Regions from separate parts of the Streptomyces sp. NPDC085937 genome, predicted to be linked through region 2. Evidence: predicted binding sites of a transcription regulator. Region 2 holds the regulator's gene; each other region holds the start of a gene.

Region 1 (7,274 bases), on a different contig from region 2:
CCGATCCGCCGGCGGAGCGGGTGGCGGTCGACAGCGTCCCGGCCGAGGTGACGTACGCGACGGACCCCGTGTGCGGGGCGCGCTGGCACGTATGGGACCGGACGTCCCCGCTGCGCCACCTGGCCCGACCGCATGTGGACGTCGCGGAAGGGCGAGGGCCGTCCGCCACCGGGAGGAACCGGGTTCGGCGCCTGCGCACCCGTGGGAAGGGCGCTCCTCAAGCGCGCTGACATGCGGCGGTTACAACCTTCCTGGGTCCCCGGGTGTCGCAGACGCTGGGGAGGTGAGGCCTCCCCGCGTATCGCACCGCAGGTTGGAGACACCATGGCCGTCCGTACCCCCCACCGCTCGCCTCGCGGGCTCACCGCCGTCTTCGCGCTGGTCGCGCTCGGGGCCGTCGGCTGTTCGGACGTGTCCGAGGCTGTCGGCAGTGCCAAGGACGGGGCGAAGAAGGCCGCGCGTCAGCGGTCGGTGTTCTCGCTGGACGTCGGGGACTGTTACAACCCGAACGGCAAGGCGGAGGGCGAGGCGTACCTCGTCGAGATCGTGCCCTGCGACGAGGCGCACCAGGGCCAGGTGGTCGGCGAGTTCGCGCTCCAGCAGGCCCGGAAGTACCCCGGCGAGGACGCCGTCACGACGATCGCGGACACCCGCTGCCCGGTCGAGGCGCAGAAGTACGCCCCGGACACCTGGGCGCTGCCCCAGGGCGTCGGCCTGTCCTACTACACCCCGACCGCCGAGAGCTGGGCGACGAACGACCGCCTCGTCAGCTGCACGTACAGCCTCGACAAGGGCACGTTCAAGGGGTCGCTGGACACCGCGAAGACGTTCAACTCCGAGCAGCTCACGTACCTCAAGGGCTCCAACGCGGTGTACGAGGCCCTGTGGGCCAACCAGCCGGAGACGGACGACATCGAGGGTGACCTGGACGCCTACCAGGCACAGGCCAAGGCCGTCGCCGCCGCCCTCGACACCCACGTCAAGGGCCTGAAGGGCGTCAAGGGCGCCCAGGTCGGCTCGCTGCGCGGAACGCTGGCCAAGGCGGCCGGCGAGTGGCGGAAGGCCGCGAATGCCGGCGACCTCGACACGTTCTACGTCGCCTACGACGCCGGGTTCACCCTCATCGACCCGAACAAGTCGGTCGCCGCCCGCAAGGAACTGGGCCTGGCCACCACCGTCCCGGCCGAAGAGGCCGAGGTCTGGGCTCCCTGACCACACGGGTGGCCGGGCGGCGGCCGGGCCTGTCCTGGTCGCCGCCGCCCCCTTGTCGTCGCGGCCGCGGTCAGGTCTGGTCCATCGCCGTCCCCCAGACTCCGTTCCGGCCGCCGTGTGCACAGGCTCCGGACGGGCGTGCTCGGTCCGGGACGGGCGGAGCGTCCGCCGGGACGGGCGGGAGGGTCCGCCGGGACGGCTGCGGGTACGGCGAAGGCCCGGCTCCGCGTCCAGGTGGACGGGGAGCCGGGCCCTCACTCGGTGTCCGGCGGCCTCAGGTCGTCGGTGTGACGCCCGGGTCGTCGGTGCGACCTCAGGTCGTCAGTGGGCGTGGCCGTGGCCGTGGCCACCGGCGGCGGCCGGCTCCTCCTCTTCCTTCTTCTCGACGACCAGGGTCTCGGTCGTCAGGAGGAGGGAGGCGATGGAGGCGGCGTTCTCCAGGGCGGAGCGGGTCACCTTGACCGGGTCGATGACGCCGGCCTTGACCAGGTCGCCGTACTCGCCGGTGGCGGCGTTGTAACCGCTGCCCTTCTCCAGCTCGGCGACCTTGGAGACGATGACGTAGCCCTCGAGGCCGGCGTTCTCGGCGATCCAGCGCAGCGGCTCGACGGCGGCCTTGCGGACCACCGAGACACCGGTGGCCTCGTCGCCGGTCTTGTCGAGGTTGCCCTCGAGGACCTTGACGGCGTGGACCAGCGCGGAGCCACCACCGGAGACGATGCCCTCCTCGACCGCGGCGCGGGTCGCGGAGATGGCGTCCTCCAGACGGTGCTTCTTCTCCTTCAGCTCCACCTCGGTGGCGGCGCCGACCTTGATCACGCACACGCCGCCGGCCAGCTTCGCGAGGCGCTCCTGGAGCTTCTCGCGGTCCCAGTCGGAGTCCGTGGCCTCGATCTCGGCCTTGATCTGGCCGACGCGGCCCTGCACGTCGTCCTTCTTGCCGGCACCGTCGACGATGGTGGTGTCGTCCTTGGTGACGGTGACGCGGCGGGCGGAGCCGAGCACGTCCAGGCCGACCTGGTCGAGCTTGAGGCCGACCTCCTCGGAGACGACCGTGGCGCCGGTGAGGACGGCCATGTCCTGCAGCATCGCCTTGCGGCGGTCACCGAAGCCGGGCGCCTTGACGGCGACGGCGTTGAAGGTGCCGCGGATCTTGTTGACGACGAGGGTGGACAGGGCCTCGCCCTCGACGTCCTCGGCGATGATCAGCAGCGGCTTGGAGGCGTTGGCCTGGATGACCTTCTCCAGCAGCGGCAGCAGGTCCGCGATGGCGGAGATCTTGCCCTGCGTGATCAGGATCTGCGGCTCGTCGAGGACGGCCTCCATGCGCTCCTGGTCCGTCACGAAGTACGGCGACAGGTAGCCCTTGTCGAAGGCCATGCCCTCGGTGAAGTCCAGCTCCAGACCGAAGGTGTTGGACTCCTCGACGGTGATGACACCGTCCTTGCCGACCTTGTCCATCGCCTCGGCGATGAGCTCGCCGACCTGCTGGTCCTGGGCGGACAGCGCGGCGACCGCGGCGATGTCGGACTTCTCGTCGATCGGGCGCGCGGTCGCGAGGAGGTCCTCGGACACGGCGGCGACGGCGGCGTCGATGCCCTTCTTCAGGGCAGCCGGGGAAGCACCGGCGGCGACGTTCTTCAGGCCCTCGCGGACCAGCGCCTGGGCCAGCACGGTGGCGGTGGTGGTGCCGTCACCCGCGATGTCGTTGGTCTTGGTCGCCACCTCCTTCACCAGCTGAGCGCCGAGGTTCTCGTACGGGTCCTCGATCTCCACCTCGCGGGCGATCGTGACACCGTCGTTGGTGATGGTGGGGGCGCCGAACTTCTTGTCGATGACGACGTTGCGGCCCTTGGGGCCGATCGTCACCTTGACCGTGTCGGCAAGCTTGTTGACGCCGCGCTCGAGGGCGCGACGGGCGTCCTCGTCGAACTTCAGGATCTTCGCCATGGCAGCGGGAGCCCTCTCGGAAATCTAGATGAAATCACTGCGCCCCTGGGCCGCCCGGCTCCTTGTCGGATGCTGGGGCCAGGGGCGCAGTGTTCGAGCAGAAGTACTTGCTACGAGGTCGAGTTCTCCGGGGCAGGCCCCGGAGTCCTCCTACTTCTCGTTACTTCTCGACGATCGCGAGGACGTCGCGGGCCGAGAGGACGAGGTACTCCTCGCCGTTGTACTTGACCTCGGTGCCGCCGTACTTGCTGTACAGAACGACGTCGCCGACCTTCACGTCGAGCTCGACGCGCTTGCCGTCCTCGAAGCGGCCCGGACCGATGGCCAGGACGACGCCCTCCTGGGGCTTCTCCTTGGCGGTGTCCGGAATGACCAGGCCCGAAGCCGTGGTCTGCTCGGCGTCGAGCGGCTGGACCACGATGCGGTCCTCGAGCGGCTTGATGGCAACCTTGGAGCTGGCGGTCGTCACGATCCGACCTCCCCCTTCGGAGATCTCACGGGGTTAACTGTCTGAGGTGGCGACCAGGTCGATCCGTCGTCGCGGGTGCCGGACCTGCCCGTCGCGTGTTGGCACTCTCCAGGGGGGAGTGCCAGACCTGAGACTATGACCGCGATTAGCACTCGGTCAAGCGGAGTGCCAATTGCCGTGCGGCGCGTCGGGGGCTGGGGGCGTTTTTCGGCGCGGGGTTGTGGGGTGCCGGTGCTGGTGTGGGCGCCCTCGGGGGCTGCGCCCCCGGGCCCCCTGTCGGCCCTTCGGGCCTCGTCCTCAAGCGCCGGACGGGCTGGATGTGGCCCCGGACGGGCCGGATGTACGGCCGGGCGGGCCGGATGTGGCCCCGGACGGGCCGCATGTACGGCCGGGCGGGCCCGATGTGGCCTCGGGCGGGTTGGATGTAGCGCCTGACTGGCTGAAAGTGGCGCCGGACGGGCCGGAGAGGGCCTCTGGCGGGCCGGAGGGGTCACCGGACGGGCTGGATGTGCCCCCTGACGGACCCTAGGGCACCTCTGGCGGGCCGGAGGGGGCGCCGGGCAGGCCGGATGCGGCCGGGCCGGGAGGGGCCGGGCCGGCGTGGCGGCCTACGTGGTCCTCGAGTCTGCCCACCTTCAGGTTCCGCTCGTCCAGTTCCCTCAGGAGCCGTGTCGTGCGTTCCGCGAGGGACAGGGGCGGGGCCTCGCCCGACGGTACGGAGACGATGTCGCCGGAGCGCAGCCGGTGGGGGCCGTGGGCGTACGTGAGGTGGCCGTCCGGTTCCAGGGTCACGCGCCACAGCACCACCGCCGCGATACCGCAGTCGGCGGCGGCACGCAGCGTGGTGGTGTCGTACGTGCCGTACGGCGGGCGGAAGAGGCGGGGGCGGATGCCGAAGCGGGCCGCCAGCTTGCGCTGCTGGCCGCAGATCTGGGCGCGTTGCCCCGCGTAGGGCAGGCCGGGCAGGGCGGGGTGGTCCAGGGTGTGGTTCTGCAGGTTCGCGCCGACCGCGCGCAGGCGGGCGAAGTGGCCGTAGCCGGGGCCCATCACGCTGTCGGTGAGGAACATGCTGACGGGCAGCCTGCGCTCGCGCACCAGGTCGATGAAGCGGGGGTCGCGTTCGGCGCCGTCGTCGTAGGTGAGGAAGACGGAGCCGTCGTCGGTCGTGACGTGGTCGACGACCGGCGGGAGCGGGGCGGCGGGGGCCGTCGGCGCGGCCCGGGGGGACACGTGTCCCGCGCCGTCGGGCGCGGCGCACCCGGCGACGAGCAGGGCGAGGGCCGCGGGGAGGAGCCACGGAGCCCCGCGCCACCTCACAGGTAGTCCTCCAGCCTGCCCACGGCGTACCCCTCGGCCGTGACCTTGTCGAGGAAGCGGCGGATCATGTCCGGCATGGTGCCCTTCCAGTCGTCACGGCCCCGGAAGTGGGAGAGCACGATGTCACCGGGGTGGATCTTCCGGTCCCACTCGCGGTACTCCCAGTGGTCGACGAAGACCTCCTCGTTCCACAGCGGGACGTGGGTGATCCCGCAGCTCTTGGCGGCCCGCAGGGTGTTCTTGTCGTAGTTGCCGTAGGGCGGGCGGAAGAGGACCGGGCGGGTGCCGTACTGCTCCTCGACGACGTCCTGCATGCCGCAGATCTCCCGCTTCTGCTTGGCGCGGGAGAGCGCCGGCAGGTAGGGGTGGTGGAGCGTGTGGTTGTGCAGGCTCACGCCCCGCTTCTGCATGTCCTTGAAGTAGCCGTAGTCGTCGTTGACGACGTAGTCGCTGAGGAAGGCGCTGTACGGCACCTTCAGCTCGCTCATCATCCGCAGGAACTCGGGGTCCTTCTCGGCGCCGTCGTCGATGGTCAGGAAGACGACCTTCTCCTCGACGGGGACGGTGGTGAACACCGGCGGGAGCTCCAGCCGTTCGTGACCGTCGACCTCGAACCCCTCGCGGGTGGTGATCCTCGGCTTCTTCGCCGGGGGCGGCGGCGCGGCCAGCGGGACCTTCTTCAGGCCCCAGCGCTTGGCGGCGGCGGCCCGCGCGGCCTGTGCGGCGCTCAGCTTGCCCGCGTAGGAGTCGAGTGCGCGGGCCGGGGGCGCCTGGAGGGGCTGCTGGCCGCCGGCCGGTTCGACCGGCTCGCGGTCCCGGCCGCAGCCCGAGGCGAGGGCGGCGAGAGCGAGGACCGCGAGGCCGGTCCGTACACCCACCCGCGTCCACTTCTTATCGTTTTGTCCTACTACTCGCATGGGCCCGGATCCTCGCAGCCGGCCGGGCCGCGCCCGGCCCGACACCGCGGCCGGAGGCACACGGTCCACCGACTGGCCCACAATGACCCGGTGAACGACCTCGCCCCGCTCCTCACCCCCGAAGGCCGCGCCCTCCTCGACGAGGTGCGCGACACCGACCCCGCCCGCGAACTCGCCGTCGCGACCCGGCTGCGCCGCGAGCATCCCGCCGAGCTGGTGTCGGCGGCGCTCGGCCAGGCGCGGCTGCGGCAGCGGGCGGCGGCGAAGTTCGGGGCGGCGGACGCGGCGCGGATGTTCTTCACCCCGAACGGGGTCGAGCAGTCGACCCGCCGCAGCGTCGCCGAGTACCGGGCGGAGTGCCTGCGGGCGGCCGGGGTGCGGTCCGTCGCCGACCTGTGCTGCGGGATCGGCGGGGACGCGATCGCCGTCGCCCGTGCCGGCATCCGGGTGCTGGCCGTCGACCGGGACCCGCAGACCTGTCAGGCCGCCCGCGCCAACGCCGACGCGCTCGGGCTCGCCGGCCTGATCGAGGTGCGCGAGGCGGACGTGACGGAGGTGGACACCGCCGGGTACGACGCCGTGTTCGTCGACCCGGCCCGGCGCTCCTCCAAGCGCGGCCGGATCTTCGACCCGGAGGCCTACTCCCCGCCCCTGTCCTGGGCGGTGTCCGCCGCGCTGAAGGCCCCGCTCGGCCTGCTGAAGATCGCCCCCGGCATCCCGCACGAGGCGATCCCCGCCGAGGCGACGGCCGAGTGGGTCTCGGACGGCGGGGACGTGAAGGAGGCCATGCTGTGGTTCGGCTCCGGGGTGACGCCGGGGGCGCGGCGGGCGACCCTGCTGCCCGCCGCGGCCGGGATCCACGCCACCCCCGCCACCCTGCTCCCGGACCCCGGGGTCCGGCCGGTCGGGCGGTACCTGTACGAGCCCGACGGCGCCGTCATCCGCGCCCATCTGGTCGCCCAGGTGGCCGAGGAGGTCGGGGGCGGGCTGATCGACCCGACCATCGCCTACGTCACCGCCGACGACCTGCACGGCACCCCGTACGCCACCGCCTACGAGATCACCGACCAGCTGCCCTTCAACGTGAAGAAGCTGAAGGCGCTGCTGCGGGAGCGGGAGGTGGGTGTCCTCACTGTCAAGAAGCGCGGCTCGGCCGTCGAGCCGGAGGAACTGCGCCGCAAGGCCCTGCCGAAGCCGCACGGCTCCGCGTCGGTCACGGTCTTCCTGACCCGTGTCGCCGGCGCACCGACGATGCTGCTGGGCCACCCGGCCCGCTGACCTGCCGGCGGGCGGCGGCTTCCGCACCCGTGCGCCCGGTCCGTCGCCGCCCGCCGCCCACGGCAGCGGCACCTCCGGGCGCCGCACGGCCACGCCCGTCCGCCCGCCCGTCGAAGCGGACGCCCCGTGCG
Region 2 (7,274 bases):
TCAGCGCCCGTTGAACGCGTCCTTCAGCCGGGAGAACAGCCCCTGCTGCCCGGGCTGGAACTGGCCCGTGGGCCGTTCCTCGCCGCGCAGCTTGGCCAGCTCCCGCAGCAGGCGTTCCTGCTCCGGGTCCAGCTTGGTCGGGGTCTGCACCTCGACGTGGACGATGAGGTCACCGCGACCGCCGCCCCGCAGATGGGTGACGCCCCGGCCGTGCAGCGGGATCGACTGGCCGGACTGGGTGCCGGGCCGGATGTCGACCTCCTCCAGGCCGTCCAGCGTCTCCAGCGGCACCTTGGTGCCCAGCGACGCCGCTGTCATCGGCAGCGTGACCGTGCAGTGCAGGTCGTCGCCGCGCCGCTGGAACTGCGAGTGCGGCAGCTCGTGGATCTCGACGTACAGGTCACCGGCGGGGCCGCCGCCCGGGCCGACCTCGCCCTCGCCCGCCAGCTGGATCCGGGTGCCGTTGTCGACACCGGCCGGGATCTTCACCGTGAGCGTGCGGCGGGAGCGGATCCGGCCGTCGCCCGCGCACTCCGGGCAGGGCGTGGGCACGACGGTGCCGAAGCCCTGGCACTGCGGACACGGGCGGGACGTCATGACCTGGCCCAGGAAGGACCGGGTGACCTGCGAGACCTCACCGCGGCCGCGGCACATGTCACACGTCTGCGCGCTGGTGCCGGGCGCGGCACCCTCACCGCTGCACGTGGTGCAGACGACCGCCGTGTCGACCTGGATGTCCTTGGTCGTGCCGAACGCGGCCTCGTCCAGCTCCACCTCGATGCGGATCATGGCGTCCTGGCCCCGGCGGGTGCGCGAGCGCGGTCCGCGCTGCGACGCCGTGCCGAAGAAGGCGTCCATGATGTCGGAGAAGTTGCCGAAGCCGCCGGCCCCGAAGCCGCCCGCGCCGCCGGCGCCGCCGGACTGGGACAGCGGGTCGCCCCCGAGGTCGTAGACCTGCTTCTTCTGCGGGTCCGACAGCACCTCGTAGGCGGCGTTGATCTCCTTGAACCGCTCCTGGGTCTTCGGATCCGGATTGACGTCCGGATGCAGCTCGCGGGCGAGCCGCCGGAAGGCCTTCTTGATCTCTTCCTGCGACGCGTCGCGGCGTACGCCGAGTACGGCGTAGTAGTCCGTGGCCACCTATGACTCCGCCAGGATCTGTCCGACGTACCGTGCCACTGCGCGTACCGCTCCCATCGTTCCGGGGTAGTCCATGCGGGTCGGTCCGACCACGCCGAGCTTGGCGACAGCCTCGCCGCCCGAACCGTAGCCGACCGACACGACGGACGTGGAGTTGAGTCCTTCGTGGGCGTTCTCGTGACCGATCCGTACGGTCACACCCGGATCCTGCGCCTCGCCGAGCAGCTTGAGGAGCACGACCTGCTCCTCCAGCGCCTCCAGGACGGGCCGGATCGTGAGGGGGAAGTCGTGTCCGAAGCGGGTGAGGTTGGCGGTACCGCCGATCATCAGCCGCTCCTCGTTCTCCTCGACGAGCGTCTCCAGGAGGGTGGAGAGCACCGTGGAGACCGTACCGCGGTCGTCGGCCTCGAAGGCCTCCGGGAGGTCCTCCACCAGACCCGGCACATCGGTGAACCGGCGGCCCGCGACCCGGCTGTTGAGCCGCGCCCGCAGGTCGGCCAGGGACGCCTCACCGAACGGCGCCGGGCAGTCGACCATGCGCTGCTCGACCCGGCCGGTGTCGGTGATCAGCACCAGCATCAGCCGCGCCGGGGCGAGGGCCAGCAGCTCCACGTGCCGCACCGTCGACCGGGTCAGCGAGGGGTACTGCACCACGGCGACCTGGCGGGTGAGCTGCGCCAGCAGCCGCACCGTCCGGGCCACGACGTCGTCGAGGTCGACGGCGCCCTCGAGGAAGTTCTGGATGGCCCGCCGCTCGGGCGGGCTCATCGGCTTGACACCGGCCAGCTTGTCGACGAACAGCCGGTAGCCCTTGTCGGTGGGGATGCGCCCGGCACTGGTGTGCGGCTGGGCGATGAAGCCCTCGTCCTCCAGGGCCGCCATGTCGTTGCGCACGGTGGCCGGGGAGACGCCGAGGTTGTGCCGCTCGGTGAGCGCCTTGGAGCCGACGGGCTCCTCGGTGCCCACGTAGTCCTGGACGATCGCGCGCAACACCTGGAGCCTGCGTTCACTGAGCATCGCGCACACCTCCAGCTGGCTTCCGCCCGGTAACGACTCTGGCACTCTTCGCACGCGAGTGCCAGACTTCCCCGGCCCAGTGTACGGCCGGGGGGTACGACCCCGGCAAGGCCGGTCCGCGCCGCCGTGCCCGGCGTCGTCGTCCCCCGCTAGCGTCCCGGTCATGACCGTGACTTGGGAAGAGTCGGGATGGGAGCAACTGGCGCCGGGGGTCGGACGGCGCCGGCTGCCGGTGTGGGACTGCACGGCGGGGCTCGTGGTGGGCACCGACGGCGTGCTGGCCGTCGACGCGGGCTCCGCGCCGGCCGAGGGCGCGCGGTTGCGGACCGAGGCGCGGGAGCTGACCGGCCGCCGTGTGACACATCTCGCGCTCACCCACCCCCATTTCGATCACGTCCTCGGGGCGCCGGCGTTCGCGGGAGCCGAGGTGTACGGCGCGGTCGGGCTGGACTCGGCGCTCTCCGGGCGGGGGCGCGAGGAGCTGCGCGCGGACGCGGTGCGCTGGGGGCTCGACCCGCGGGTGGCGGGCGAGGCGGTGGACGCGCTGACGCCTCCCGGGCACGCGGTGTCCGGGGAGTGGACGCTCGACCTGGGCGGCGGCCGGCAGGCGCTGCTGGCGAACGTGGGCCCGGGCCACACCGCCCACGACCTCGCGGTCCTGGTGCCCGGCGACCCCGGGGTCGTCTTCTGCGGCGACCTGGTCGAGGAGTCGGGCGATCCGCAGGCCGGGCCCGACGCCGTGCCGTCCCGCTGGCCGGCCGCGCTGGACCGGCTGCTCCGGCTCGGCGGCGAGGACGCGGTGTACGTGCCCGGTCACGGAGCGGTGGTCGACGCGGCGTTCGTACGGGCCCAACGGGACGCGCTGGCGGCCCGGTTCGGCGTGTCGGACTGATCGCCCCCGGCACGATCCTCGTATCGTCGGCGGAATGCGCCAGTACTCCGCCGATCTGACCCCTCCGTGGAAGAAGTCGCAGCCCGCGCCCGAGGTCGCCGCCGAGCCGGGCCTCGTGGTGGAGGAGCCCGGCACCGGATTCTGCGGCGCCGTGATCCGCTGCGAGGCCGGCACGGTCACCCTGGAGGACCGCTTCGGCAAGCACCGGGTGTTCCCGCTGCAGCCGCGCGGGTTCCTGCTGGAGGGGCGCGTCGTCACGCTGGTCCGGCCCGCGTCCGGCCCGGCGCGGCCCACCCGCACGGCGTCCGGCTCGGTGGCCGTCCCGGGGGCCCGGGCGCGCGTCGCCCGCGCGGGGCGCATCTACGTCGAGGGCCGGCACGACGCCGAGCTGGTCGAGAAGGTGTGGGGCGACGACCTGCGCATCGAGGGCGTGGTGGTGGAGTACCTGGAGGGCGTGGACGACCTGCCGTCGATCGTCGAGTCGTTCGGCCCCGGACCGGACGCGCGGCTGGGGGTGCTGGTGGACCACCTGGTGCCGGGGTCCAAGGAGTGGCGGATCGCCCAGGCGGTGACGAGCGAGCACGCGCTGGTGGTCGGTCACCCGTACATCGACATCTGGGAGGCGGTGAAGCCGGCGTCCGTGGGGATCGCCGGCTGGCCCCGGGTGCCGCGGGGGCAGGACTGGAAGACGGGGGTGTGCCGGGCGCTGGGGTGGCGGGTCGCCCACACGGGCGAGGCGTGGCAGCGGATCCTGGACTCCGTCCACTCGTACAAGGACCTGGAGCCCCAGCTCCTCGGCCGGGTGGAGGAACTCATCGACTTCGTCACGGCTCCGTCGTAAGTACCGATTTCCTCGCCCCCGCCGCCCCTTCCCGTCCCGTCCCTGGGGGCTGCGCCCCCAGACCCCCCTTGTCGGCCCTGGCGGGCCTCGTCCTCAAACGCCGGACGGGCTGACATCAGCCCCTCCGGCGTTTGAGGAGCGGGGTCCGGGGCGGAGCCCCGGGGCCGGGTACGGGAAGGGGCGGCGGGGGCGAGAACCCTCTGTCAGTCGACCAGGTCGCGGACCACCGCGTCCGCCAGCAGCCGCCCCCGCAGGGTGAGGGCCGCCCGGCCCTCCGCGAAGGGCTCGGGACGGAGCAGGCCGTCGGACAGCGCGCGGTCGGCCGCCGCACGCCCCTCCTGCCGAAGGAGATCCAACGGCACCCCGTCCAGAAGCCGAAGCTCCAGCAGAATCCGCTCCACCCGCCGGTCCTCGGCCGACAGCACCTCCCGTCCCGCCCCCGGCGACCGCCCCTCCGTCAGCGCCGCCGCATACGCACCGGGGTGCTTGACGTTCCACCACCGCACCCCACCCACGTGGGAGTGGGCTCCCGGCCCGGCCCCCCACCAGTCCGCGCCCCGCCAGTACAGCTCGTTGTGCAGACAACGTCCCGCCTCCGAGGTGGCCCAGTTCGACACCTCGTACCAGGAGAACCCCGCCTCCGACAGCCGCTCCTCGGCGATCAGATACCGGTCCGCGTGGACGTCGTCGTCCGTCATCGGCACCTCGCCCCGCCGGATCCGCCGGGCCAGCTGCGTACCCTCCTCGACGATCAGCGCGTACGCGGACACATGGTCCGGTCCGGCGCCGATCGCGGCGTCCAGCGACGCGCGCCAGTCGTCGTCGGACTCCCCCGGCGTGCCGTAGATCAGGTCGAGGTTGACGTGCTCGAACCCGGCCGCGCGGGCCTCGGCGACGCACGCCTCGGGTCTGCCGGGGGTGTGCGTGCGGTCGAGGACCTTCAGCACGTGCCGCCGGGCGCTCTGCATGCCGAAGGAGACGCGGTTGAAGCCGCCGGCCCGCAGCTCCGCCAGGTACGCGGGGTCGACCGACTCGGGGTTCGCCTCCGTCGTGACCTCGGCGTCCGGCGCCAGCCCGAACTCCTCACGGATCGCGCCCAGCATCCGCACCAGGTCGCCGGCGGCGAGCAGCGTGGGTGTGCCTCCGCCGACGAACACCGTGCGCACCGGCCGCGGGTCGTCGCCGAGCACCTTGCGGGCCAGGCGGACCTCGTCGACGAGAGTCTCGGCGTAGTTGTCGCGGGAGGCCAGCACGCCGCCGCTGCCGCGCAGCTCGGTCGCGGTGTAGGTGTTGAAGTCGCAGTAGCCGCAGCGGGTCGCGCAGTAGGGGACGTGCAGGTAGAACCCGAGGGGGCGGTCGGCCGCGCCCGCGAGCGCGGACGCGGGCAGCGCGCCGTCGGCGGGGACGGGCTCGCCGTCGGGGAGTGCGGAAGGCATGTGCTCCATTGTCCCGCACCCCGCCCGCTCCCCTTCCGCGCCGCCCGCGCCGGTGCCCGTGCGCCCCGGCGCGCTCACTCCGCCTGGAGCACCAGCAGGGCGAGGTCGTCCGCCGGGGGCCGAGCCCCGAAGTCGTGCACCAGCCGGGTGATCCGTTCCGCTATGGCCCCGGCCTCCATGCCGGCGCAGCCCGCCAGTGCCGTGGCCAGTCCGTCGCCGTCGTCGAACTGACGTGACCCGGAGCGCCGCTCGGTGACGCCGTCGGTGACGCACAGCAGGCTGTCGCCGGAGTACATCTCGAAGGTCTCGCTGGTGTACGTGGCGTCCTCGACGACCCCGAGCAGCGTCTGCGGCTGGGCGACGGTGCGGACGGCGCCCTCGGGATCGAGCAGGAGGGGCAGGGGGTGTCCGGCGGAGGCGAGGGTGCAGCGCACGCCGCCGTCGGAGGGGACGAGCTCGCCGTAGAGGAGGGAGAGGAAACGGGTCTGGGGGCCGTCACCGGGGGCGGTCGGGCGGGCCCCGGCGGCCACCAGTGCGCGGGCGGCGGCGTCGGCGGCCTCGGTGGCGTCGTCGAGGAGGAGCTGGTTGAGCCGGTCGAGGACGTCGGCGACGCGGTAGCCCTCGCGGGCGAGCAGCCGCAGCCAGGGCCGGACCAGTCCGATGACGACGGCCGCCTCGGGTCCCTTGCCCTGGACGTCGCCGACGGCGAAGCACCAGCGTCCGCGGCCGGCCGGGAAGAGGTCGTAGAAGTCGCCGCTGGGGCCACCCTTGTCGCACGGTTCGTGGACGAGGGCGCTGCGCACGCCCGGGATCTCGGCGACGGCGCCGGGCAGCAGGCCGCGCTGGAGGACGGCGCTGATGGTGGCCTGGCGGGCGTACTGCCGGGCGGCGCCGATGGCGAGCGCGACCCGTCGTCCGAGGTCCTCGACCAGCCCGGTGATCTCGTCGGGGAAGCGGTCGATGCCGCCGCGGCCGATGACCAGGGTGCCGAGCGGGCGCCCTCCGGCGACGAGCCGGTAGGCGAGCGCGGTCCCGGGCGGCGCGGAACCCGCCCCCTCGGCAGCACCCGTACCCTTCCCCGGCCCGGGGCTCGCGTGCGCCGGGCCGGAGTGCGCACCCACCGAACCGGAACCCCCGCCCACCGCCCCGGACTCGGGGCCCACCGGGCCAAGATCCTCGCCCGCCGCGTCAAGGCCCTCGCCCGCCGCGTCAGAGTCCGTGTCCGCCACGGCGGCGGGCGCCGGCCACGGGTAGGGCACGGGACCCGTGCCGAGCGGGTCGTCGGGGTGCGGTGGCGGGTTCCCCTCCAGCGCCCGGCTCAGCTCCTCGACGTGCTGCTCACCGGCGTGCCAGACGCGGGCGAGCCGGCCGCCGGCGCGGGTGCCGCCGGGCCGGCCGCCGAGGGCCGTGGTCTCGTCCTCCAGCCAGACCGCGCACCAGTCGGCGAGCCGCGGCACGATCAGCTGTCCGGTGAGGGAGGCGACCAGGTCCTCGTCGAGCTGCCCGGCGAGCAGGTCGGAGGCCTCCGCCAGGAAGGACAGCGCGCCCCGGCCCAGCCAGGTGCCGTCCCGGCCGGGGCGGCGGGCCAGCCAGTCGTCGCCGTAGGAAGCGGCCCGCCAGGCGTCCCGGGTGCCGTCGCGCGAGCCGGTCCGCGCCCGGGGTGCGAGGGGGTCGGAGGCGAGGTGGGCGGCGGCCCGCAGGTCCCGCGCCGGGTCGCGCTCCCCGGCGTACGTCTCGGCGGGGTCGCCCGCCGCGTGGTCGTGGTTCGCCAGCCGCGCCCACACGGTCTTGGTGCCAGGGCGGTAGGTGATGCCCCAGGACTCGGCGAGCGCGGCGACCAGGCGCAGACCGCGCCCGTACTCGGGGGTGTCGTGCGCGGGCGCCTCCGGTGCGCCGTCGTGCGGGGCGCGCGCGGGGTGGTGGTCGGCGACCTCGACCACGAGTGCGC
Region 3 (7,274 bases), on a different contig from region 2:
GTGCCGGTGCTTGCGCACGCCCACGTCGACCTGGGCCAGTGCGTCCAGGCCGACCAGGTGCAGGGCGTCGACGAGCATGCCCAGCTCCACGCCGTACCCGACGGGGAACGGGAGCTGTTCCAGAAGGCCGCGGCGGGCCGCGTACTCGCCGCCCAGCGGCTGCACGAACCCGGCGAGCTGCGGCCAGTGCATGTTGAGCAGCGGGCGGGCCATCAGCTCCGTGACCCGGCCGCCCTGCCCGGCGCCCGCGCCGGTGGTGCTCCCGTCGGCCGTCGTCATCGGCCGGTCGTACATGGCCTTGACCAGCTGGACGCCGGGGTCGGTGAGAAGCGGGCCGACGATGCCGGTGACGAAGTCGGAGGAGAAGTCCCTCAGGTCGGCGTCGACGAAGCACACGATGTCGCCGCGGGTGACCAGCAGCGACCGCCACAGCACCTCGCCCTTGCCGGGCACGGCCGGTATGCGGGGCAGGATCGCGTCCCGGTGCACCACCCGCGCGCCGGCCGCCGCGGCCTCCTCGGCGGTGCGGTCGGTGGAGCCGGAGTCGATCACCACCACCTCGTCGACCAGCGGCACCTGGAGCACCAGGTCGTGCCGGATGACGGAGACGATCTCGCCGACCGTGGCCTCCTCGTCGAGCGCGGGCAGCACCACGCTCACCGTCTGCCCCGAGGCCCGTTTCGCCGCCAGGATCCGGTGCAGGGGACGGTCGGCCACCGACCAGGAGCGCTCGATCAGCCAGCGCTCGACTTCTTCCAGCACGGTCCGGGCTCCTCACTGGCCGGTGATCCATCTCGGGGTTCGGACGGCTCCCGCCGCCGTCCGGGCCTTCGGTTACAGTCTTGAACAACGCCGAAGGGCCCCGCATCCCGGGGTGCACGGCGCACAACTGAACACCGCTCATCCAGAGGGGCAGAGGGACACGGCCCGATGAAGCCCCGGCAACCCTCCAGTCGGTTCCTGTCACGCGGACGTGGCGAGGCTCCCGGCTAGGGAAGGTGCCAAATCCGTCTCACGGCGAAGTGCGTCGTGAGGAAGATGAGGAGAAAGGGCCTCGCCTCCATGGCTGTGCAGACTTTTGCAAGCACCACCGACTCCGCGAACACCGTCGACCTCGGCCCCGCCGCCGCGCTGTCCTGTCGCGAGTGCGGCCACCGCGTGCCCCTCGGTCCGGTCTTCGCCTGCGAGGAGTGTTTCGGCCCGCTGGAGATCGCCTACGACTTCTCGGGTTACGACACCGAAGAGCTCCGCAAGCGCATCGAGGCGGGTCCCGCGAACATCTGGCGCTACGCGCCGCTGCTGCCCGTCCCCGCGGACGTGGCGACCAAGCCCAACCTGAACCCGGGCTGGACCAAGCTGGTCCGGGCCGACAACCTGGCCCGCGAGCTGGGCGTCACCGGCGGTCTCCACGTCAAGGACGACTCCGGCAACCCCACGCACTCCTTCAAGGACCGCGTCGTCGCCCAGGCCCTGGAGGCCGCGCGCGCCTTCGGCTTCACCACGCTCTCCTGCTCCTCCACCGGCAACCTGGCCGGCGCGGTCGGCGCCGCCGCCGCCCGGGCGGGCTTCCGCTCCTGCGTGTTCATCCCGCACGACCTGGAGCAGGGCAAGATCGTCATGGCCGCCGTCTACGGCGGCGAGCTCGTCGGCATCGAGGGCAACTACGACGACGTGAACCGTTTCTGCTCCGAGCTGATCGGCGACCCGGCCGGCGAGGGCTGGGGCTTCGTCAACGTCAACCTGCGGCCGTACTACGCCGAGGGCTCCAAGACCCTCGCGTACGAGGTCTGTGAGCAGCTCGGGTGGCGGCTCCCGGACCAGATCGTGGTGCCGATCGCCTCCGGCTCGCAGCTCACGAAGATCGACAAGGGGCTGCAGGAGCTGATCAGGCTCGGGCTCGTCGAGGACCGGCCGTACAAGATCTTCGGTGCCCAGGCCGAGGGCTGCTCGCCGGTGTCCACGGCGTACAAGGCGGGGCACGACGTGGTCCGGCCGCAGAAGCCGGACACCATCGCCAAGTCGCTGGCCATCGGCAACCCGGCGGACGGCCCGTACGTGCTCGACATCGCCCGGCGCACCGGCGGCGCGGTGGAGGACGTCACCGACGAGCAGGTCGTCGACGCGATCAAGCTGCTGGCGCGCACCGAGGGGATCTTCGCGGAGACCGCGGGCGGGGTCACGGTCGGCGTGACGAAGAAGCTGATCGAGAGCGGGGCGCTGGATCCGTCCCTCACCACGGTGGTGCTGAACACCGGGGACGGGCTCAAGACGCTGGACGCGGTGGCCGGGACCGGGCTGACGGCGACGATTCGGCCCAGCCTGGAGTCGTTCCGTGAGGCCGGGCTCGTCTGAGAGCCGTTTCGTCATCGTCCGCGGGCCGGTGGGGGCCGGTCGCGCCCGCGCGGCGGCAGCCGCACGTCGAACACAGCCCCGCGCCCCTGGGGTTGTCACCTGACCGGAGGTTCAAAGTGAGCGTTACCGTCCGTATCCCTACCATTCTGCGTACCTACACCGGTGGCAAGGCCGAGGTCGCCGCCGAGGGCGGGACCCTCGGCGAGGTCATCCAGGACCTCGAGAAGAACCACACCGGCATCGCCGCCCGGGTCCTGGACGACCAGGGCAAGCTGCGCCGGTTCGTCAACGTCTACGTGAACGACGACGACGTGCGGTTCGAGCAGGGCCTCGAAACGGCCACCCCGGACGGGGCCGGCGTCTCGATCATCCCGGCGGTCGCCGGAGGTTGATCATTACCTTCGGTAATGACGGTTACCGAGCGTTTGTGGCATTGCCCCTTCCGTGAGAGATGCGGAGGGGGCAATTCCATGGGATTGAGCGCGGTAGAGTTGGGGAACGCGCTCCCGATCCATTGATCGAGAACCCTGAATTCCTGCCGCTGACCCGACTGGATGTAGCCAAAGTGCGGGCTCCTTTCGCGGCTTTTGTCTCCTTCGCCCGGCCCGACTTGCCCTGAATTCTGGCGAATTCTTGTCACATTCCGGACCGGTGGCGTCCAGATTTCTCGTCCGATTGACCTGTTGCAGACGGCAGTTGGACAGATACATTCAGCCGCGGTCGACGCGTTCCGGCGCACGCCCCCAACCGTTGGGGGGTGAGGTCTGACCCGGGTCCGCGAAGTGTGGATCTGTGCAAGGGCCAGTAATAGGGGAGTTAGGCATGGCTCAGGGCACCGTCAAGTGGTTCAACGCGGAGAAGGGGTACGGCTTCATCGCGGTCGACGGTGGTGCGGATGTTTTCGTCCACTACAGCGCCATCCAGATGGACGGCTACCGCACCCTTGAAGAGGGCCAGCGGGTCGAGTTCGAGATCTCGCAGGGTCAGAAGGGCCCGCAGGCCGACATGGTTCGCGTCACCGCCTGAACGCGCTACCAGCCGCACGCACATCTTCTGCCGGCGAAGGGCCCGCACCTCTCGGGGTGCGGGCCCTTCGTCATGCCCTAGGCGCACGCGCCGCGCGCGCCGTGTTCGCCCGAGGCTGAGCGCGGACGTGAGCCCTTGGCGCCACTGGCTCGTAGGCCTCTGGGGAGCCTCTCGAACTTGCCGCCGCTCCGCGAGCGCGCCTTGCACTCTCGGGGGTCGAGTGCTAATCATTGGCGTTAGCACTCTGAAGGTGAGAGTGACAACGAAGGACCGGGTCGGTGAGGCCCGCCAGGTCACGTGGGGCAAGGAACCACACGGCCGGCGAGCCGTCCGTCGCGGGCGCGGGCGCGGTCCGAAGGAATCACCCCCAGTCCTGGAGGGACCACTTCACATGGCCAAGATCATCGCGTTCGACGAGGAGGCGCGGCGCGGCCTCGAGCGCGGCATGAACCAGCTCGCGGACGCCGTGAAGGTGACGCTCGGCCCCAAGGGCCGCAACGTCGTCCTCGAGAAGAAGTGGGGCGCCCCCACGATCACCAACGATGGTGTCTCCATCGCCAAGGAGATCGAGCTCGAGGACCCGTACGAGAAGATCGGCGCCGAGCTGGTCAAGGAAGTCGCCAAGAAGACGGACGACGTCGCCGGTGACGGTACGACCACCGCGACCGTTCTCGCCCAGGCCCTGGTCAAGGAGGGCCTGCGCAACGTCGCCGCCGGCGCCAACCCGATGGCCCTGAAGCGCGGTATCGAGAAGGCCGTCGAGGCCGTCTCCGCCGCCCTGCTGGAGCAGGCGAAGGATGTCGAGACCAAGGAGCAGATCGCTTCCACGGCCTCCATCTCCGCCGCCGACGTCCAGATCGGCGAGCTCATCGCCGAGGCCATGGACAAGGTCGGCAAGGAAGGCGTCATCACCGTCGAGGAGTCCCAGACCTTCGGTCTGGAGCTGGAGCTCACCGAGGGTATGCGCTTCGACAAGGGCTACATCTCGGCGTACTTCGCCACCGACATGGAGCGTATGGAGGCCGTCCTCGACGACCCGTACATCCTGATCGCCAACTCCAAGATCTCCAACGTCAAGGACCTGCTCCCGCTCCTGGAGAAGGTCATGCAGTCGGGCAAGCCGCTGCTGATCATCGCCGAGGACGTCGAGGGCGAGGCCCTGTCGACCCTGGTGGTCAACAAGATCCGCGGCACCTTCAAGTCCGTCGCCGTCAAGGCCCCGGGCTTCGGCGACCGCCGCAAGGCCATGCTCGGCGACATCGCCATCCTCACGGGCGGCGAGGTCATCTCCGAGGAGGTCGGCCTCAAGCTGGAGAACGCCACCGTCGACCTGCTGGGCAAGGCCCGCAAGGTGGTCATCACCAAGGACGAGACCACCATCGTCGACGGTGCCGGTTCCGCCGACCAGGTCCAGGGTCGCGTGAACCAGATCCGCGCCGAGATCGAGAACAGCGACTCGGACTACGACCGCGAGAAGCTGCAGGAGCGCCTGGCGAAGCTCGCCGGCGGTGTCGCGGTCATCAAGGCCGGTGCCGCCACCGAGGTGGAGCTCAAGGAGCGCAAGCACCGCATCGAGGACGCCGTGCGCAACGCCAAGGCGGCCGTCGAGGAGGGCATCGTCGCCGGTGGTGGTGTGGCCCTGCTGCAGGCCTCCCAGGTGTTCGAGAAGCTGGAGCTCGAGGGTGACGAGGCGACCGGCGCCAACGCCGTGAAGCTCGCCCTGGAGGCCCCGCTGAAGCAGATCGCCGTCAACGGTGGTCTCGAGGGCGGCGTCGTCGTGGAGAAGGTCCGCAACCTCACGGTCGGCCACGGTCTGAACGCCGCGACCGGCGAGTACGTCGACATGATCGCCGAAGGCATCATCGACCCGGCCAAGGTGACGCGCTCCGCGCTGCAGAACGCCGCGTCGATCGCCGCGCTGTTCCTCACCACCGAGGCCGTCATCGCCGACAAGCCGGAGAAGGCCGCGGCCCCGGCCGGCGGCGGCATGCCGGGCGGTGACATGGACTTCTGAGCCTGATCCGTCAGGTTCGGACCCGTCCGACGGTTCGAAGGGCGGCGCTCCCGTACGCGGGGGTGCCGCCCTTCGGCGTGTCCGGATGCCGCCGGAGTGACCTGTGTCATGGGGGTGCGCGGGGCGGGAATGGCGGAGCGCGCGTGGCGGTTCGGGCACAGTGAGTGCATTGCATGCACGTACACATACCGTCCAGTATCGCGAGGAGCCCCCACCGATGACCGTCGCCGCCTCCGAAGCCACCGGCCGTGCCGCCGACGTCCTGGCCCGCCCGGTCGCCCTCAACGGGCTGACCGTGCCGAACCGTCTCGTCATGGCGCCCATGACCCGTCAGTTCTCGCCGGGTGGTGTGCCGGGGGCGGACGTCGTGTCGTACTACGCCCGCCGGGCCGCCGCCGGGATCGGTCTGATCGTCACCGAGGGCACCTACGTCGACCACCCGTCCGCCGGAATCAGCGACCGGATCCCCCGGTTCCACGGTGAGGAGCAGCTCGCGGGCTGGGCGAAGGTCGCCGAGGCCGTGCACGCGGCCGGGGGCCGGATCATGCCGCAGCTGTGGCACGTCGGCATGGTGCGCGAGCACGGGCAGCCGCCGTTCCCCGAGGCGCCGGCGGTCGGTCCGTCGGGCCTGCGCCTGGACGGCACCGAGGGCGGCAAGGCCATGACCCAGGCCGACATCGAGGCCGTCGTCGCCGCGTTCGCCGAGGCGGCCGCCGCCGCGGAGCGCATCGGCTTCGACGGAGTGGAGCTGCACGGCGCCCACGGCTACCTCATCGACCAGTTCCTGTGGGCCGGCACCAACCGCCGCACCGATGCCTACGGCGGTGACCCGGTGGCCCGCACCAGGTTCGCCGTCGAGGTCGTGCAGGCGGTGCGTTCGGCCGTGTCGCCCGGCTTTCCGGTCGTCTTCCGCTTCTCGCAGTGGAAGTCGGACCACTACGGCGCCCGGCTCGCCGAGACCCCGCAGGAGCTGGAGGCGGTCCTCGCCCCGCTGGCGACGGCCGGTGTCGACGCCTTCCACGCGTCCACGCGCCGCTACTGGCTCCCCGAGTTCGACGGCTCCGACCTCAACCTGGCCGGCTGGGCGCGCAAGCTGACCGGCCGGCCCACCGTCACCGTCGGCTCGGTCGGTCTGGACGGCGAGTTCGGGCGTGCCTTCCTGGGCGAGGGGGCCGAGCTGCGCGGCATCGACGACCTGCTCGACCGTCTGGAGCGCGACGAGTTCGACATGGTCGCGGTGGGCCGCGCGGTCCTCCAGGACCCCGAGTGGGCGGCGAAGGTCCTGGGCGGACGCTTCGGCGAACTGAAGGCGTACGACGCGGCGTCACTCACGTCGCTGAGCTGAACCGAGCCGCCGGCCGGAAACGTCCTGAACCGGGTTCGGCCGGTCCTTGGGCGCGGCGCCCCCTCGCGACGGGGCGCCGCGCCCTCTCGTGCGTGGTGCATGTCATGCGACTGTCACATCGTTTTCATTTGCTTGCGTCAATCAAGGGACTTAAAGTTGCCTGAGTCAAGCAGAGCTGACTCATCCGGAGAACTCCCTCATGTCCGACGCACCCGAAAGATCCGTCACGACCGGCACCGCCGAGCCGCCCAGGACGGGTGCCGTGGTCCCCGTGCTGGCACTCAGCGGCATCGTGGTCTCGCTGATGCAGACCCTGGTCATCCCGATCGTGGGACAGCTGCCGCGGTATCTGAACGCCTCGGCGTCGGACACCGCCTGGGCCATCACCGCCACGCTGCTGGCCGCCGCCGTCGCCACCCCGATGACGGGCCGGCTCGGCGACATGTACGGCAAGCGCCGCATGCTGCTGGTCAGCATGGCCATGCTGGTCGTCGGCTCCGTCGTCGCCGGATTCAGCGACACCCTGACCCCGATGAT

The links. Region 2 encodes HrcA, which represses chaperone genes, less so after heat shock. Its sites were predicted from a motif close to TTNGCACTCNGNNNNNCNGAGTGCNAA; they were not measured.
Region 1: groES (co-chaperone GroES) is a predicted target of HrcA. The motif match lies at 3,777-3,803, and genes of this name have one in related genera.
Region 3: groL (chaperonin GroEL) is a predicted target of HrcA. The motif match lies at 3,579-3,605, and genes of this name have one in related genera.

The regions. Positions count from the first base shown of each region.
Region 1 covers NZ_JBITSH010000001.1:739,281-746,554, reverse strand. Annotated here, with positions in the region: gene ACIF8S_RS03280 (septum formation family protein) at 325-1,212, shown strand; gene groL (chaperonin GroEL) at 1,534-3,162, opposite strand; gene groES (co-chaperone GroES) at 3,323-3,631, opposite strand; gene ACIF8S_RS03265 (polysaccharide deacetylase family protein) at 4,157-4,948, opposite strand; gene ACIF8S_RS03260 (polysaccharide deacetylase family protein) at 4,945-5,865, opposite strand; gene ACIF8S_RS03255 (methyltransferase domain-containing protein) at 5,956-7,143, shown strand.
Region 2 covers NZ_JBITSH010000002.1:495,766-503,039, reverse strand. Annotated here, with positions in the region: gene dnaJ (molecular chaperone DnaJ) at 1-1,140, opposite strand; gene hrcA (heat-inducible transcriptional repressor HrcA) at 1,141-2,157, opposite strand; gene ACIF8S_RS05705 (MBL fold metallo-hydrolase) at 2,321-3,049, shown strand; gene ACIF8S_RS05700 (DUF3097 domain-containing protein) at 3,084-3,890, shown strand; gene hemW (radical SAM family heme chaperone HemW) at 4,094-5,326, opposite strand; gene ACIF8S_RS05690 (SpoIIE family protein phosphatase) at 5,401-7,274, opposite strand, start outside.
Region 3 covers NZ_JBITSH010000005.1:128,352-135,625, forward strand. Annotated here, with positions in the region: gene ACIF8S_RS13285 (glucosyl-3-phosphoglycerate synthase) at 1-762, opposite strand, end outside; SAM riboswitch class I at 898-1,045, shown strand; gene thrC (threonine synthase) at 1,063-2,352, shown strand; gene ACIF8S_RS13295 (MoaD/ThiS family protein) at 2,469-2,744, shown strand; gene ACIF8S_RS13300 (cold-shock protein) at 3,175-3,378, shown strand; gene groL (chaperonin GroEL) at 3,770-5,392, shown strand; gene ACIF8S_RS13310 (NADH:flavin oxidoreductase) at 5,610-6,737, shown strand; gene ACIF8S_RS13315 (MFS transporter) at 6,937-7,274, shown strand, end outside.